2 regions of the Rhizobium sullae genome follow, and region 2 is predicted to be linked to the other one. Evidence: riboswitches for the same ligand, from Rfam matches in the RefSeq annotation. Region 2 holds a riboswitch; the other holds the start of a gene.
The links. Region 2 has a riboswitch for FMN ahead of N2599_RS10680 (DMT family transporter). Riboswitches for the same ligand answer to the same signal wherever they lie in the genome.

Region 1 (7,279 bases), on a different replicon from region 2:
CGCCGCCGACCACTGTTGCGCTTGAGGCGTGCGGCGGTTCGCATCACTGGGCGAGATTGCTAAGCTCGTTCGGGCACGAGGTGAAGCTGATCGCGCCGCAACTGGCAAAACCTTACGTCAAGCGCGGCAAGAACGATGCGGCGGATGCAGAAGCATTGTGCGAGGCGATGAGCCGGCCGACCATGCGCTTCGTGCCGGTGAAGACTGCCGATCAGCAGGCAGCCTTGATGCTGGTCGGAGTGAGGGAAAGGTTGATCCGCAATCGCACCCAGCTTGCCAATACTATCCGCGGCTTTGCGATGGAATTCGGTGTCACCGCCGCCAGGGGCATATGCCGGATCGAACCGTTGCTGGAGCGGATCGCCACCGATCAGTCTATGCCGGAACTGGCACGCGAGCTCTTTGCCATGCAGGGTGAGGAATATCGCGAGCTGCTTGCCGAGATCAAAATCGTCGATGAACAGCTGATGGCCCTGCATCGCGCTGATGAATGCAGCAAACGGCTGGCGGAAATCCCCGGCGTCGGACCGATCGGCGCTTCGCTTCTGATGTTGAAAACCCCGGACCCGACGATGTTTAAATCCGGACGTGATTTTGCCGCCTGGATCGGCCTGACGCCAAAAGATCATTCGACGGCCGGCAAAGTCAGGCTCGGTGTGATCACCCGCGCCGGCGACGAGATGTTGCGAAGTGTGCTGGTGGCGGGTGCAACCGCTGTTCTTCAGCCTATTCGCACAGGTCGGAGTAAAAATGCTTCTCCCTGGCTCCTTGAGCTCCTCAAACGCAAGAAGCCAAAACTGGTCGCGGTGGCACTGGCCAACAAGATCGCCCGGATCGCCTGGAAGCTGATGGTCAGCGGGGAAGCGTACCGGAGACAACCCCAAGATATCCCGCAGGCCGCAGGACTGGCGGCATAACAGATCAGCCCATCACGGTGAGCAGAGAATGACCGCTACTGTGCTGAGCTGATGCGTGAACTTGCAAGAAGGAAGCAGATGGTGTGATCGATCGATCCAAGACGCGTGATGCTCCGTTTGTCCCACTGGCCGTTAAAGGTCGAAGTATTGTTTGGAACTCGCGTCGCGGAAACCATCTTGGCCAGTGGTCATGTGCGGCCACACCCAAAGGCCGCACATATGGAAGCAAGCGATCCGATCAAAATTATCTGCAGAAAACACTTGCAAGTGGGAGCCGTCCACATATGGGACGACACCGGCTTCACGGCCGACGGAACCTTCGTCGACCGAAACACCCTTCACCATGGCGGAATGATTCTGCGGCGCCGCTGAAGACCTGAATAAGCTGAGACAACGAACAGCGCCGACTTTCCCTGTGAATAGCTCGCCGTTCGAAGCGCGACGGAAAACGTCCATCGCGCGCGCTCGGGTACGAGAGTGCGTTCAGCACAGCACCTTCTTCAGGCGCGTGATGGGATGCTCGCCGAAGTCAGACCGGTCAATGCTCGGTTTTGATTTCCACTAAGAACTGACCCGGCCTTGCGGAATATTTCCATCGAGAATTGACCCATGTTTGAACTTTGCCCCCGCACATGAAAGCAGGCGCCACGAGCGCTTAGGAACTAGGCAGCCTTAACGGACACGCTCGCTGCCCTGAAGGCTATGAGGTCTTCAATCGTGATCAGATGAAGACCATGCTGTTCGGCAAAGCGTTCGAGCTCCGGCAGACGTGCCATCGTGCCATCGTCGTTGGCCACCTCGCAAATCACGCCGGACGGGGATAGACCGGCAAGCTTGGCGAGGTCCACCGCTGCTTCGGTGTGGCCAGGGCGGGAAAGGACGCCGTTCGCATGGGCTCGAAGCGGAAAGATATGACCTGGCCGGGCAAAATCGTCGGGGCGAGAACCTTCCCTGACGAGTGCTCGAACGGTCGCGGCCCTGTCGGCGGCGGATATCCCAGTCGTCGTTTCGGGAATGTAGTCCACGGAGACGGTGAAGGCGGTCTTCAGCACCTCGGTGTTGCGTGGCACCATCAAAGGAATATCAAGCTCATCAAGCCTCTCGCCTTCCATCGCAACGCAGACGAGGCCACGAGCTTGATTCATCATGAACGCGATTGCTTGCGGAGTTACGGCTTCCGAAGCGATCACGAGGTCGCCTTCGTTTTCCCGGTCACGGTCATCGACAACAACGACGATCTCGCCCCGCGCAATTGCGGCGATCGCATCGTCGATTTTGGAAATTGCCATCTTCTTGCCTTTCAAGGGTTAGCCGCTGTGAGCGGCGTGCATGGCCTGTCAGAGCCACCATTTTCCCTTGGGCGAACAAGCATACGAAACGCCGCTCTTGAGGCGGCGTCCGCTGCATTGCTCTCTTCCATCCGGACTGTAACCGTCGGCTCCGGCATCTCACCGGATCTGCTGACCCTCCGTATCCACGAAGGCGCTCGCGGGCTCCGAGTTGCCTCGATACCGCCGGTGGGGAATTGCACCCCGCCCTGAGAACGCATGCAACATAGAGGATCGATGCCTTGTTGTGCAAGAGGTCGCCGGCCGCCGACCGAGCGAAAATCCGGTTTTCCCAGTGAACGCACCGTTCCTTATTGTCGAATAAAGCTAGGACATGATCAGGCCGCCATCGACGTTGATCGTCTGGCCGGTGATGTAGGCAGCATCGTCGCTGGCGAGGAAAGTGACGAGACCGGCGACGTCCTCACCTGATCCGGCCCGTTTCATCGGAATGCCTTCGACCCATTGCTTCATGAGTTCCCCAGGGCCATAGTTCCCAAGGAGCTTCCCCCACGCCTGATCGTTATAAGCCCACATATCGGTTTCGATGATGCCCGGGCAGAAGGCGTTGACGGTGATGTTTTCGGTCGCGACTTCCTTGGCAAGGCTTTGGGTGATCCCGACAACGCCCATCTTTGAAGCGGCGTAGTGTGGCGTGTAGATGAAACCGTCGCGCGCTTGGCCGGAGGCGGTGTTGATGATACGGCCACCTCGTCCATGCTTGCGCATGCGCAGAATTGCTTCCTGCGCGCACAAGAAGACGCCCTTGGTGTTAACGGCCATGACCTTGTCCCACTCACCTTCCGTCATGTCTTCGATGCGGGCGATTGTGATGACGCCGGCGTTCTGGATCGACACGTCCACAACGCCGTAAGCGTTCTCTGCTGCGTCGTAGAGAGCCTTCACGCTGGCTTTGTCGGTGACGTCTCCGACGAAGGAGATAGCATTGCCAGCATCGGTTTTGATCTGCTCGGCGACTGCATGGACCGACTCTTCGTTGGCGGAGACGACGAGATTGGCGCCTTCTTTTGCGAAGCGCTTGGCGATCGCAGCGCCGATGCCGCGGCTGCCTCCGGTGATGACCACGGTTTTGTTCTCAAAGCGTTTCATTCTTTCTTCCTTCCACGTGCCAGACGATCTCGGGCGTCGACCGCAGAGCCGGCGACCCCCTTGCGTCATGCCGCCATCAAGCGGCTGCAGAAATGATCTCGGCGAACTCTGCCGCCTTCAGCGATGCGCCTCCGACCAAGGCTCCATCCACATTTGCCGCGCGGAAGATGGCGGCTGCATTCGAAGCCTTCACCGAACCACCGTAAAGGATCCTCACGAGGCGCCCATCATCGCCCAGTCGCTCTTCAAGCATCTGTCTTATCGAGGAATGCACTTCCTCGATCTCCTCAATGGTCGGAACCAAGCCGGTTCCAATGGCCCAGACCGGTTCATATGCGATCGCCATGTTCGAGCTGGCGGCGCTCGCGGGCATTGAGCCTCGCAGCTGTCCACCCACGACATCGATCGCCTTTCCATCATCGCGTTCATCGCGGGTCTCGCCGATGCAAATGATCGTGGTCAGTCCGGCCTTGTGAGCCGCGACGGCCTTGCTGGCGACTATCGCATCTGTTTCGTTGTGGGACGCGCGGCGTTCGGAATGGCCGAGAATTACGAAGCGTGCCCCCGCGTCGACGAGCATGCCCGCGGAGATGTCTCCGGTGCGGGCGCCGGACGCCTCGGGGTGGCAGTCCTGAGCGCCGACGATAACGGTCGAATCCTTCGAGCGCTTCGCGGCGTTCTCGATCAGCGTGAAGGGCGGGCAGACGACGATGTCGCACGCCGCCTTGCCCGTGAGCCCCTTCAGCGCCTCGATCTCAGCCAGGGAGGAAGCGAGACCGTTCATTTTCCAGTTGCCGGCAATCAACTTTCGCATCGCATCACCAGCAGCAGAAACCGCCGTCGACAAGCAGATCGACGCCGGTTACGAAGCTTGCCGCATTCGACAGCAGGAACACCGCCGGACCGACCATTTCGTCGACCGTTGCCATGCGCTGCATTGGCGTCTGCTCTTCGAAGAGCTTGGTCTGATGAACCATCTCCGGACGCGTGTTCATGGGCGTTGCCGTGTATCCGGGCGAGATCGTGTTGACACGGATGCCGCGACCGACCCATTCCATCGCCATGGACTTAGACATGTGGATCACGCCGGCCTTGGAGGCGTTATAGTGCGCCTGGCTCAGTCCCCGGTTTACGATCACGCCGGACATGGAAGCGATGTTGACGATGGACCCGCCTCCGTTCTTCAACATGGCGCGCGCCTCGGCCTGACAAGAAAGGAAGACGCCTTTCAGGTTGATGTCCATCAACGTCTGGTACTGATCCTCTTCCATCTCTTCCGCGGGATTGGCGTTGGCGATACCGGCGGCGTTGACGGCAAGCGTCAGTGCGCCGAGTGCGGCCTCGGTGCGGGCTACCGCCTCGCCGAGGGACGACTTGCTCGTGACATCAGCTGCGATCTGGATAGCGCGGCGGCCGGCGCCCTGAATGTGTCTAGCCGTGTTGGCCAATCCGTCGTCAGTCCGGCGGTCAAGCAGCGCGACGTCAGCGCCGCACTGCGCGAGACCTATGGCGATGCGCTGCCCAATCCCGCTTCCAGCTCCGGTCACGATGGCAACCTGGCCGCTGAGATCGAAAAGCTTCGGGGCGTTCAGAGTGATGTCGGACACCGCTCTTCCTTTCTTCTGTTTAGATTGTAGCTAGCTCCATGACCGAGACGTCGTTTGCCTCGTCACGATCGAGAATGCCTGCCTGCTTGCCCTGGGCAAGCACGAGGATGCGGTTTGAGACGCCGAGAACTTCCTCGAGGTCAGAGCTTACGACGATGACCGCCACGCCCTGTTTTGCGAGATTGACGATGATGTCGTAGATGCCCGCCCGGGCGCCGACGTCGATGCCTCTGGTGGGTTCGTCGAGTACAACGACCTTCGGATCGCGCATGAGCCACTTCGCGATGACTACCTTCTGCTGATTGCCGCCGGACAGGTCTGAAGCATACTGCTCGGCACGACCCTTTACGCCGAACTTGACAACCGCCCTCTCCGCGAACGAACGCTTGACGCGCGGCGTAATCCAACCCCCACCCAGCTTGTCAAGGTTGGCGTAGATAATGTTCTCGCCGATCCGGTGCCCGACGACCAGACCCTGATCCTTGCGGTCTTCCGGAACCATTACGATTCCCTTGGCGATCGCGTCAGCAGGATCGCGTAGCCTGAGTTCTTCGCCTTCCAGCTTGATCGAGCCTGCACTGATCGGATCCGCTCCCGAAATCGCACGGACAAGTTCCGTGCGTCCGGCGCCGACTAGTCCGGCAATTCCAAGGATTTCGCCTGCCTTCACGTCGAAGGTGACGTCGCGGAACGAATTGTCCGGAGAACTCAGCCCGAACACCTGAAGTACCGGGCGCTCAGTCGGAACAGGCAGAGCCGGGAACAGGCGGTCGAGCGAGCGTCCGACCATGCTCTCGACAATCGTTCGCACGGGCGTCGCGCTGTCGGCGAATTCCTGCACACGCTCCCCGTCCCGAAGCACGACGATCCGGTCAGTGATCTGCTTAATCTCCTCCATGCGGTGGGAGATGTAGATGATGCCAACGCCTTCCGACCGAAGCTTCCGAACCTGTTCGAAGAGAGCTTCCGTCTCCGCGCCACCGAGGGCCGCGGTCGGCTCGTCAAGGATTAGGAGCTTTGCATTGAGAGCCAGCGCTTTCGCGATCTCGATGAGCTGTTGATTTGCGGTCGAAAGGCCGGCGACCCTCCGCGTTGCCGGTATGTGAAGGTTCAGGCGCGCGAGCTGCTCCTGAGCGCGGCGGACCATCTGGGCGCGGTCGACAATGCCGTTCGTCATGGGCCAGCGTCCGATGAAGACGTTCTCTGCGATGGAGAGCTGCGGCAGGAGTTGCAGTTCCTGGTGGATCAGGACGACGCCGTTGTCGATCGCCTCCCTTGGGGTGGCCGGGGCATAAGTCTGCCCCAGCCATGTCATGGATCCTTCGGATGGCGTGCGTGACCCGGCGATGATGCCGGAGAGCGTTGACTTGCCCGCTCCATTCTCACCAAGAAGTGCAACCACTTCGCCCGGATAGACGTCCAAGCTGACATTCTTCAGAACCTGGAGCGGTCCATATCGCTTCGATATGCCCCTCAGGGAAAGAACCGGATCAGTCACGGCGCACCTCCTCAAGATCTCGACTTTGTTACGGATGGCTCGCGATGAAGCCTGTGACGTTTTCCTTGGTCGTCAGCGTGGCGTCCATGAGCTGCACCGGAGGTATCTTCTCTCCGGCGACGAGCTTGGCGGCATTTTCCACCGCATCGCGGCCCATCTTCTGCGTCTGCTGCGTCGCAGTCACGTCGAAGACACCCTTGCTCAGCGCTTCGAGGGCTGCTGTGTCACCGTCGAAACCCCCAACCACGATCTTCTGGGAGGGATTGGCGACCTTGATTGCCTGCGCGGCGCCAAGCGCCAACGCGTCGGCCTGTGCGAACACGATCGAGACGTCGGGATTTGCCTGCAGCATGTTCTGCATGATCTGGAATCCTTCGTCTTGGCTCCAGATGTTCGAGTACTGCTCGGCGACAACCGTCACGTCCGGATTGGCCTTAAGGGATTCAGCGCATCCCTTGGAGCGGTCGACTTCGGGCGTCGTGCCCTTCTGACCATGGATGATGACCATTTTGCCCTTGCCGCCGGCTTGCTTCAGAATGTAGTCGCAGACGGCCTTGGCAGACGCGACGGAATCCGTGGCAAGGAAAGTGTCGCCTGGCGCGCCGTCAGCATTGCGGTCGACGTTCACCACCGGGACGCCGGCGTTCTTGGCAAGCTTGACCGGAACAGTCGCGGCGGCCGCCCCCGCCGGAATGTAGATCAGTGCGTCGATGTTCTGCGTCAGAAGGTCCTGGATCTGGTTCACCTGCGTCGGTCCGTCGCCCTTCGCGTCGACGGTGACGACTTCTATGCCACGCTTCTTGGCTTCGTCCTCGACAG
Region 2 (7,279 bases):
GCTGGAAACCACCAGCGTCAAGGCCCGCCTGGAAAAGGCGCTCGGCTTCATGGAAGGCGAGATTTCGGTCCTGCAGGTCGAAAAGCGCATCCGCTCGCGCGTCAAGCGCCAGATGGAAAAGACCCAGCGCGAATACTACCTGAACGAACAGATGAAGGCGATCCAGAAGGAGCTCGGCGACGGCGAAGAGGGTCGCGACGAGATGGCCGAACTGGAAGAGCGCATCTCCAAGACCAAGCTTTCCAAGGAAGCCCGTGAAAAGGCCGACGCGGAGCTGAAGAAGCTGCGTCAGATGAGCCCGATGTCTGCTGAGGCGACGGTCGTCCGCAACTATCTCGACTGGCTGCTTGGCATTCCGTGGGGCAAGAAGTCGAAGATCAAGTCTGACCTCAACCATGCTGAACAGATCCTCGAGGCCGATCACTTCGGCCTGGACAAAGTCAAGGAGCGGATCGTCGAGTATCTCGCCGTGCAGGCGCGTGCGACTAAGCTCAAGGGCCCGATCCTGTGCCTCGTCGGTCCTCCGGGCGTCGGCAAGACCTCGCTCGCCCAGTCGATCGCCAAGGCGACCGGCCGTGAGTATGTCCGCATGGCGCTCGGCGGCGTGCGCGACGAAGCCGAAATCCGCGGTCACCGCCGCACCTACATCGGCTCGATGCCCGGCAAGGTCATCCAGTCGATGAAGAAGGCGAAGAAGTCCAACCCGCTCTTTCTGCTCGACGAGATCGACAAGATGGGCATGGATTTCCGCGGCGACCCGTCCTCGGCCCTACTTGAAGTGCTCGACCCGGCCCAGAACATGACCTTCATGGATCACTACCTGGAAGTCGAATACGACCTGTCGGACGTGATGTTCATCACGACGGCGAATACGCTGAACATTCCTGCGCCCCTGATGGACCGCATGGAGATCATCCGTATCGCCGGCTATACCGAAGACGAAAAGCGCGAGATTGCCAAGCGGCACCTGCTGCCGAAGGCCATTAAGGAGCATGCGCTGCAGCCAGAAGAGTTTTCGGTCAGCGACGGCGCCCTGATGGCGATCAGCCAGCAGTACACCCGCGAGGCCGGTGTCCGTAACTTCGAACGCGAGCTGATGAAGCTCGCCCGCAAGGCGGTAACCGAGATCATCAAGGGCAAGGCGAAGTCCGTTCACGTCACAGCCGAAAACATCGATGACTATCTGGGTGTTCCTCGCTTCCGCCATGGTGAGGCCGAGCGCGAGGATCAGGTCGGCGTCGTCACCGGTCTTGCCTGGACGGAAGTCGGCGGCGAGCTGCTGACGATCGAAGGCGTGATGATGCCGGGCAAGGGTCGCATGACGGTCACCGGCAACCTGAAGGAAGTCATGAAGGAATCGATTTCGGCGGCGGCATCCTATGTCCGCTCGCGCGCCGTCGATTTCGGCATCGAGCCGCCGCGCTTCGACAAGAGCGACATCCACGTGCACGTGCCGGAAGGTGCCACTCCGAAGGATGGTCCGTCGGCGGGTGTCGCCATGGCGACCGCGATCGTCTCGATCATGACCGGCATTCCGGTCAACAAGGATGTCGCCATGACCGGCGAGATCACCCTTCGCGGCCGCGTTCTGCCGATCGGCGGTCTGAAGGAAAAGCTGCTCGCGGCGCTTCGCGGCGGCATCAAGAAGGTGCTGATCCCGGAAGAAAACGCCAAGGATCTGGCGGAGATTCCGGACAACGTGAAGAACAACATGGAGATCATCCCGGTATCCCGCATGGGCGAGGTGATCAAGCATGCGCTGGTTCGCAGGCCCGAGCCGATCGAATGGGATGGAACGGTTGAAACACCGGTCATCGCGACGGTCGAGGGCCTCGATGAGACAGGTGCAGCCATCGCTCATTGAGCGCTGTCTGCCACATTTATGTCAAAATGCTGCAAAACTCGGAAAAGGCTGGCTTAAAACGCCAGCCTTTTTTGTGAAAACGTCACAGAGCCGCTTGCTTTTCCTTGATTTGCAGGGCTTTTGGGTTGCGGCGGGCCTGATGAAACCTATTCTGTGCCTGGCTTACAGATTGAGTCGTTTCGAACCATTGAAAGGGGTGGAAACATGAACAAGAATGAACTCGTGTCCGCAGTTGCCGAAAAGGCTGGCCTCACCAAGGCTGACGCTGCTTCTGCTGTCGACGCTGTTTTCGACGTTGTCCAGGGTGAACTGAAGAATAAGGGCGACATTCGTCTCGCCGGCTTCGGCAGCTTCACCGTTTCTCATCGCGCTGCCACCAAGGGCCGCAACCCGTCCACGGGCGCTGAAGTCAATATTCCGGCTCGCAACGTGCCGAAATTCACGCCCGGCAAGGGCCTGAAGGACGCTGTCAACGGCTAATGAGATTTGCTTGGCCGCCGGATAACGAGACCGGCAGTCCAGGTTTGGAAGGGTTCGGCGAAAGCCGGACCCTTTTCGATTTTCTGCAGGATCTTGCAGGGCTCTCAAGTTTCACTTACGGCTTTTCTGTTCTCAGGGCGGGGTGAAAGTCCCCACCGGCGGTAAGGGTCTCTGCCCGAGCCCGCGAGCGCCTTCCTTGCTCAGTGCGGAAGGGTCAGCAGATCCGGTGCGATGCCGGAGCCGACGGTTACAGTCCGGATGAAAGAGAATGATCGCAGGCACGAAGGGCAGGGAACTGCCGGCGGTGTTGTTGCGCTCATGCGTCCTGATTTGTGTTGGTCCTTTTGTTCTGGATGAATGACATGAATCAGACTTCCCTCAGCATTTCCAGGTCGCGTGCCATGGCGGGTGCCGCCTGGATGGTGCTCGCCGGCGTGGCCTTCTCGATCCTCAATGTCGTCACGCAATCGTTGACGATGACGCTTGCCTTCCCGGCCGCTTCCGCCGCCTTTTGGCAATATGCCTTCGCGCTCGTCTTCTCGCTGCCGTTCCTTTATCGCGTCGGCTTCTCGGCGATGCGCACCAATTATCCCTGGCGCCATATCGTGCGCGTCGCTTTTGCCGCCCTCGGCGTCGAAGCCTGGGTCTCTGGTCTCGCCTCCGTGCCGATCTGGCAGGCGATCGCGCTGGTGATGACCTCGCCGTTCTTCATCATCCTCGGTGCGCGTCTCTTCCTCGGGGAACGCGTCGGCCCGGCGCGCTGGGCGGCAACGGCCGCCGGCTTTGCGGGCGCGATGATCATCTTGCAGCCCTGGTCGGACAGTTTCACCTGGGCGGCCCTGCTGCCGGTGCTTTCGGCGCTGCTTTGGGGCGCAGCCTCGCTGATCACGAAGAACCTCACGGGAATCGAGCGGCCCGAAACCATAACGGCCTGGCTGCTGGTGCTGCTGACGCCCATCAATGGCGGGCTTGCCTTGGCGGCTGGCTTCGAGGTGCCGATGGATATCACGGTTGGGCTCTTCATGTTTGCCGGCCTGCTGACCGTGCTCGCGCAGTATTTTCTCACACTTGCCTATGCGGTGGCCGACGCTGCCTATGTGCAGCCTTTCGACGACCTCAAGCTGCCGCTGAACGTCTTTGCGGGCTGGCTCGTCTTCGGTTATGCGCCCACAGGTTATCTATGGCTCGGCGCCGCACTGATCCTCTGCGCCTCGCTTTTTATCATGCGCAACGAACTCAGCCGCGAGCGAACGGCAACATAGACAAGGCAGTGCAAAACGCACTACCTGTCATGCGTCTGTCATCGCCGTGCCGCAAAAATCCCACGTTTCGAATATTCGACACGTGGGGATTTCATGACCATTTCATCGCGCAAGGCAGCGCTGGCTGCCGCTCTTCTCGCATCCGTTGCTTTTCCGGCTGCTGCGGAGCCTGTTTTCAATCGTATCGCGTCCTTCCCGGTTGCCGCAAACCTGCCCGCCGGCAAGGACAAGCTTTCCACAACCTCCGCCGAAATCATCACCGCCACCGATGATGGCAAGACTCTGATTTACAGCGACAGCCCGCTCGGCGCGATAGGCTTCGTCGACATCACTGATGCCAAGGCCCCGAAGGCCGGCGGGGCGCTGATGATGGACGGAGAACCGACCTCCGTTACGTCGGCAGCCGGCAAGGCGCTCGTCGCCGTCAACACCGGCGAGAGCAAGCAGAAGCCCTCCGGCCGTCTCGTAATCGTCGACGTTGCCACCAAGAAGATCGAGAACACCTGCGATCTCGGCGGCCAGCCGGATTCGATCGCGCTCAACAAGGACAAGACGCTCGGCACGATCGCCATCGAAAACGAGCGTGACGAAGACGTCAACGACGGCAAGATCCCGCAGATGCCGGCAGGCGATCTCGTGATCTTCCAGGTCAAAGACGGTACGGTCGATTGCGGTACGATCAAGCACATTGCGCTGACCGGCCTCTCCGCCGTCGCCCCCGAGGACCCGGAGCCCGAATTCGTTTCCTTCAACAGCCAGGACGAGATCGCCCTGACGCTGCAGGAAAACAACGAGATCGTCATCATCGACGCCAAGACCGCTCAGGTGAAGACACATTTCTCCGCCGGCAGCACGGACCTTGCCGGTATCGACACGAAGAGGGACGGCGCGCTGAAGTTTGCTGGCGAGCTGAAGGGCGTGCTGCGCGAACCCGACGCCGTGAAGTGGCTGGACGGCAACCGTCTCATCGTCGCCAACGAAGGCGATTATGAAGGCGGCTCGCGCGGCTTCACGATCTTCGACAAGACCGGCAGGGTTCTCTACGAATCCGGCAGCTCCTTCGAGCGTGCCGTTGCCGATCTCGGCCACTATCCGGATGGCCGCTCAGGGTCGAAGGGCGTCGAGCCGGAAGGCCTGGAAGCCGCGACCTTCGGCGGCCAGCAGTATTTCTTCGTGCTTGCCGAGCGCGCTTCAGTTGTCGGCGTGTACAAGGATACCGGTGCCGATCCGGAACTCTCGCAGATCCTTCCCTCGGGCGTTTCGCCGGAAGGCGCCGTAGCCATTCCCTCGCGCAACCTCTTTGCGACAGCCAACGAAGTTGATCTCGGCGAGGATGGCGGCCCGCGCTCGCATGTCATGATCTACGAGCTTTCCGAAGGCGAGAAGGCCTATCCGCAGATCGTCGCGGCCGAGAAGGATAGCAATCCGGTCGGCTTTGCCGCCCTTTCGGGCCTTGCGGCCGTTCCGGAAAAGCCCGGTAAGCTCTTTGCGGTCAGCGACAGCGTGCTCGGCATGCAGCCGACGATCTACACGATCGATGCGACGCAAAGGCCCGCCGTCATCACCGAAACGCTGACGGTCAAGCGTGACGGTGCTGCCGCCCAGAAGCTCGACATCGAGGGCATCGCCGTCGACGAGAAGGGCTGGTTCTGGCTCGCGTCAGAAGGCAACAGCGATAAGCTGCTGCCGCACGCGCTCTACCACGTCAATCCGAAGGGCGAGATCAAGGCCGAGGTCGCGCTGCCGAAGGAACTGACTGCCAACGAAATCCGCTACGGTTTCGAAGGTGTGACGATCATCGGCTCCGGCGATGATGCAACGCTCTGGATGGCCATTCAGCGCGAATGGAAGGACGACGAGAAGGGCTTCGTGAAGCTCGTGTCCTACAATCCGAAGAGCAAGGAATGGGGCGCCGTGCGCTACCCGCTCGACAAGTCCGAAAACGGCTGGGTCGGTCTTTCGGAAATCTCCGCTCATGGCGACAATGTCTACATCATCGAGCGCGACAACCTCGTCGGCGATGCCGCAAAGCTGAAGAAGCTCTACAAGGTGGCGATCACCGATCTCAAGCCCGCCGAGCTCGGCGGCGAGCTTCCGGCCGTCAAGAAGACCGAAGCCTACGACTTCCTGAACGAGCTGAAGACCGCCACCAACGGCTACGTGCTCGACAAGATCGAAGGCTTCACCTTCGACGCCGGCGGCAAGGCTTATGCCGTCACCGATAACGACGGCGTCAGCGATTCTTCGGGCGAAACGTTGTTCTTCCCGGTCGATCTGGTCGGCACGAACTAAGGTCTCCGGATCGAACCGAAATTGCCGGGGTCAAATCCCGGCCATTTCTGTTTCCGAAAGGATACACTTACCAGCGCTGATGCACATGCGGGGCGATCAACCGCTCGTAGATCTCGCGGATCGCCTCCATGGCATCGTGGGAGAGCGGCGCGAGATCGGCAGCCGCAGCGTTGGCCCTTGCCTGTTCGGCGTTGCGTGCGCCGGGGATGGCCACGGTGACGGCGTCGTTCATCAGGATCCAGCGAAGCGCGAAGGCGGCCATGGTGGCGCCCTGCGGCACCAGCTTGCGCACTTCCTCGACCGCCTGCAGGCCGACCTCGAAGGGAACGCCTGCGAAGGTTTCACCGACATCGAAGGCCTCGCCGTGGCGGTTGAAATTGCGGTGGTCGTCGCTGGCGAACTTGGTGTTGCGGGTGATCTTGCCGGAAAGCAGGCCGCTTGCGAGCGGGACGCGGGCGATCACCGCGACGTTCCTGCGGCGGGCTTCCTGGAAGAACAGACGATCGGGACGCTGACGGAACATGTTGTAGATGATCTGGATGCTTTCAACGCCGGGAAACTCGATCGCCTTCAGGCCTTCCTCCACCGTCGAAACGCTGACGCCGTAGCCCTTGATCTTGCCGGCCTTCTGCAACTCGTTAAGACCCTCGAACACTTCGGGCCGGTAGAGAACTTCCGTCGGAGGGCAGTGGAGCTGGACAAGGTCGAGGCTGTCGACCTGCAGGTTCCTCAGACTACGGTCGATGAAGCCTTCGAGATTGGCCTTCGTATAGCCGTCGGCGACATGCGGATTCAGCCTTCGGCCCGCTTTGGTGGCGACCATCGGGCGCGTGCCGCTACGGCTCTTCAGAACATCGGCGACGATCTTCTCAGACCGGCCGTCGCCATAAACGTCGGCCGTGTCGATGAAGGTCATGCCGGCGTCGAGCGCGGCATTGAGTGCTGCCCGGCCGTCAGCCTCGCTGACATCTCCCCAGGAACCGCCGATCTGCCATGCGCCGAACCCGACATTGGTGATTGAAAACGGCATGCGGCCGAAAGAATGCTGTTTCACGGGGAATCCTCCATTCGTGCTGAAAAGCTCGCGCGGCAACTATCAGCCGGGCAGCGGTCGGGCAAGCACCCGCAGGGGGAGGAGATAGGGCGTCTCGCTGCACTTCAAATGAGCGGATCGATAACCTACTTACCTATGAGCACGCCGGATCAAACAAAAGAGGCAAACACCATGGAAATCAAGAGGGCCGGTTCCCGGCCATCGGCGAAGGCTTCGGCGGACTATTTCGCCGGCACCGTGCGGCTTGATCCGCTGATCGAAGCGCCGGATCCGGCCCGCGTGAGGGTTGTGCATGTGACATTCGAGCCGGGCGCGCGTACCGCATGG

Region 1: it holds a riboswitch for FMN, as region 2 does, so the genes downstream of both, ribB (3,4-dihydroxy-2-butanone-4-phosphate synthase) here and N2599_RS10680 (DMT family transporter) in region 2, are expected to answer to the same signal.

What each region holds. Positions count from the first base shown of each region.
Region 1 is NZ_CP104144.1:2,292,466-2,299,744, forward strand. It holds gene N2599_RS31810 (IS110 family RNA-guided transposase) at 1-917, shown strand, start outside; partial or broken gene N2599_RS31815 (Atu4866 domain-containing protein) at 1,197-1,289, shown strand; gene ribB (3,4-dihydroxy-2-butanone-4-phosphate synthase) at 1,580-2,206, opposite strand; FMN riboswitch at 2,322-2,466, opposite strand; gene N2599_RS31825 (glucose 1-dehydrogenase) at 2,573-3,355, opposite strand; gene tpiA (triose-phosphate isomerase) at 3,432-4,169, opposite strand; gene N2599_RS31835 (SDR family oxidoreductase) at 4,174-4,962, opposite strand; gene N2599_RS31840 (sugar ABC transporter ATP-binding protein) at 4,982-6,460, opposite strand; gene N2599_RS31845 (sugar ABC transporter substrate-binding protein) at 6,489-7,279, opposite strand, start outside.
Region 2 is NZ_CP104143.1:2,092,442-2,099,720, reverse strand. It holds gene lon (endopeptidase La) at 1-1,864, shown strand, start outside; gene N2599_RS10690 (hypothetical protein) at 1,836-2,072, shown strand; gene hupB (DNA-binding protein HupB) at 2,069-2,344, shown strand; FMN riboswitch at 2,469-2,618, shown strand; gene N2599_RS10680 (DMT family transporter) at 2,707-3,606, shown strand; gene N2599_RS10675 (esterase-like activity of phytase family protein) at 3,700-5,898, shown strand; gene N2599_RS10670 (aldo/keto reductase) at 5,966-6,952, opposite strand; gene N2599_RS10665 ((R)-mandelonitrile lyase) at 7,124-7,279, shown strand, end outside.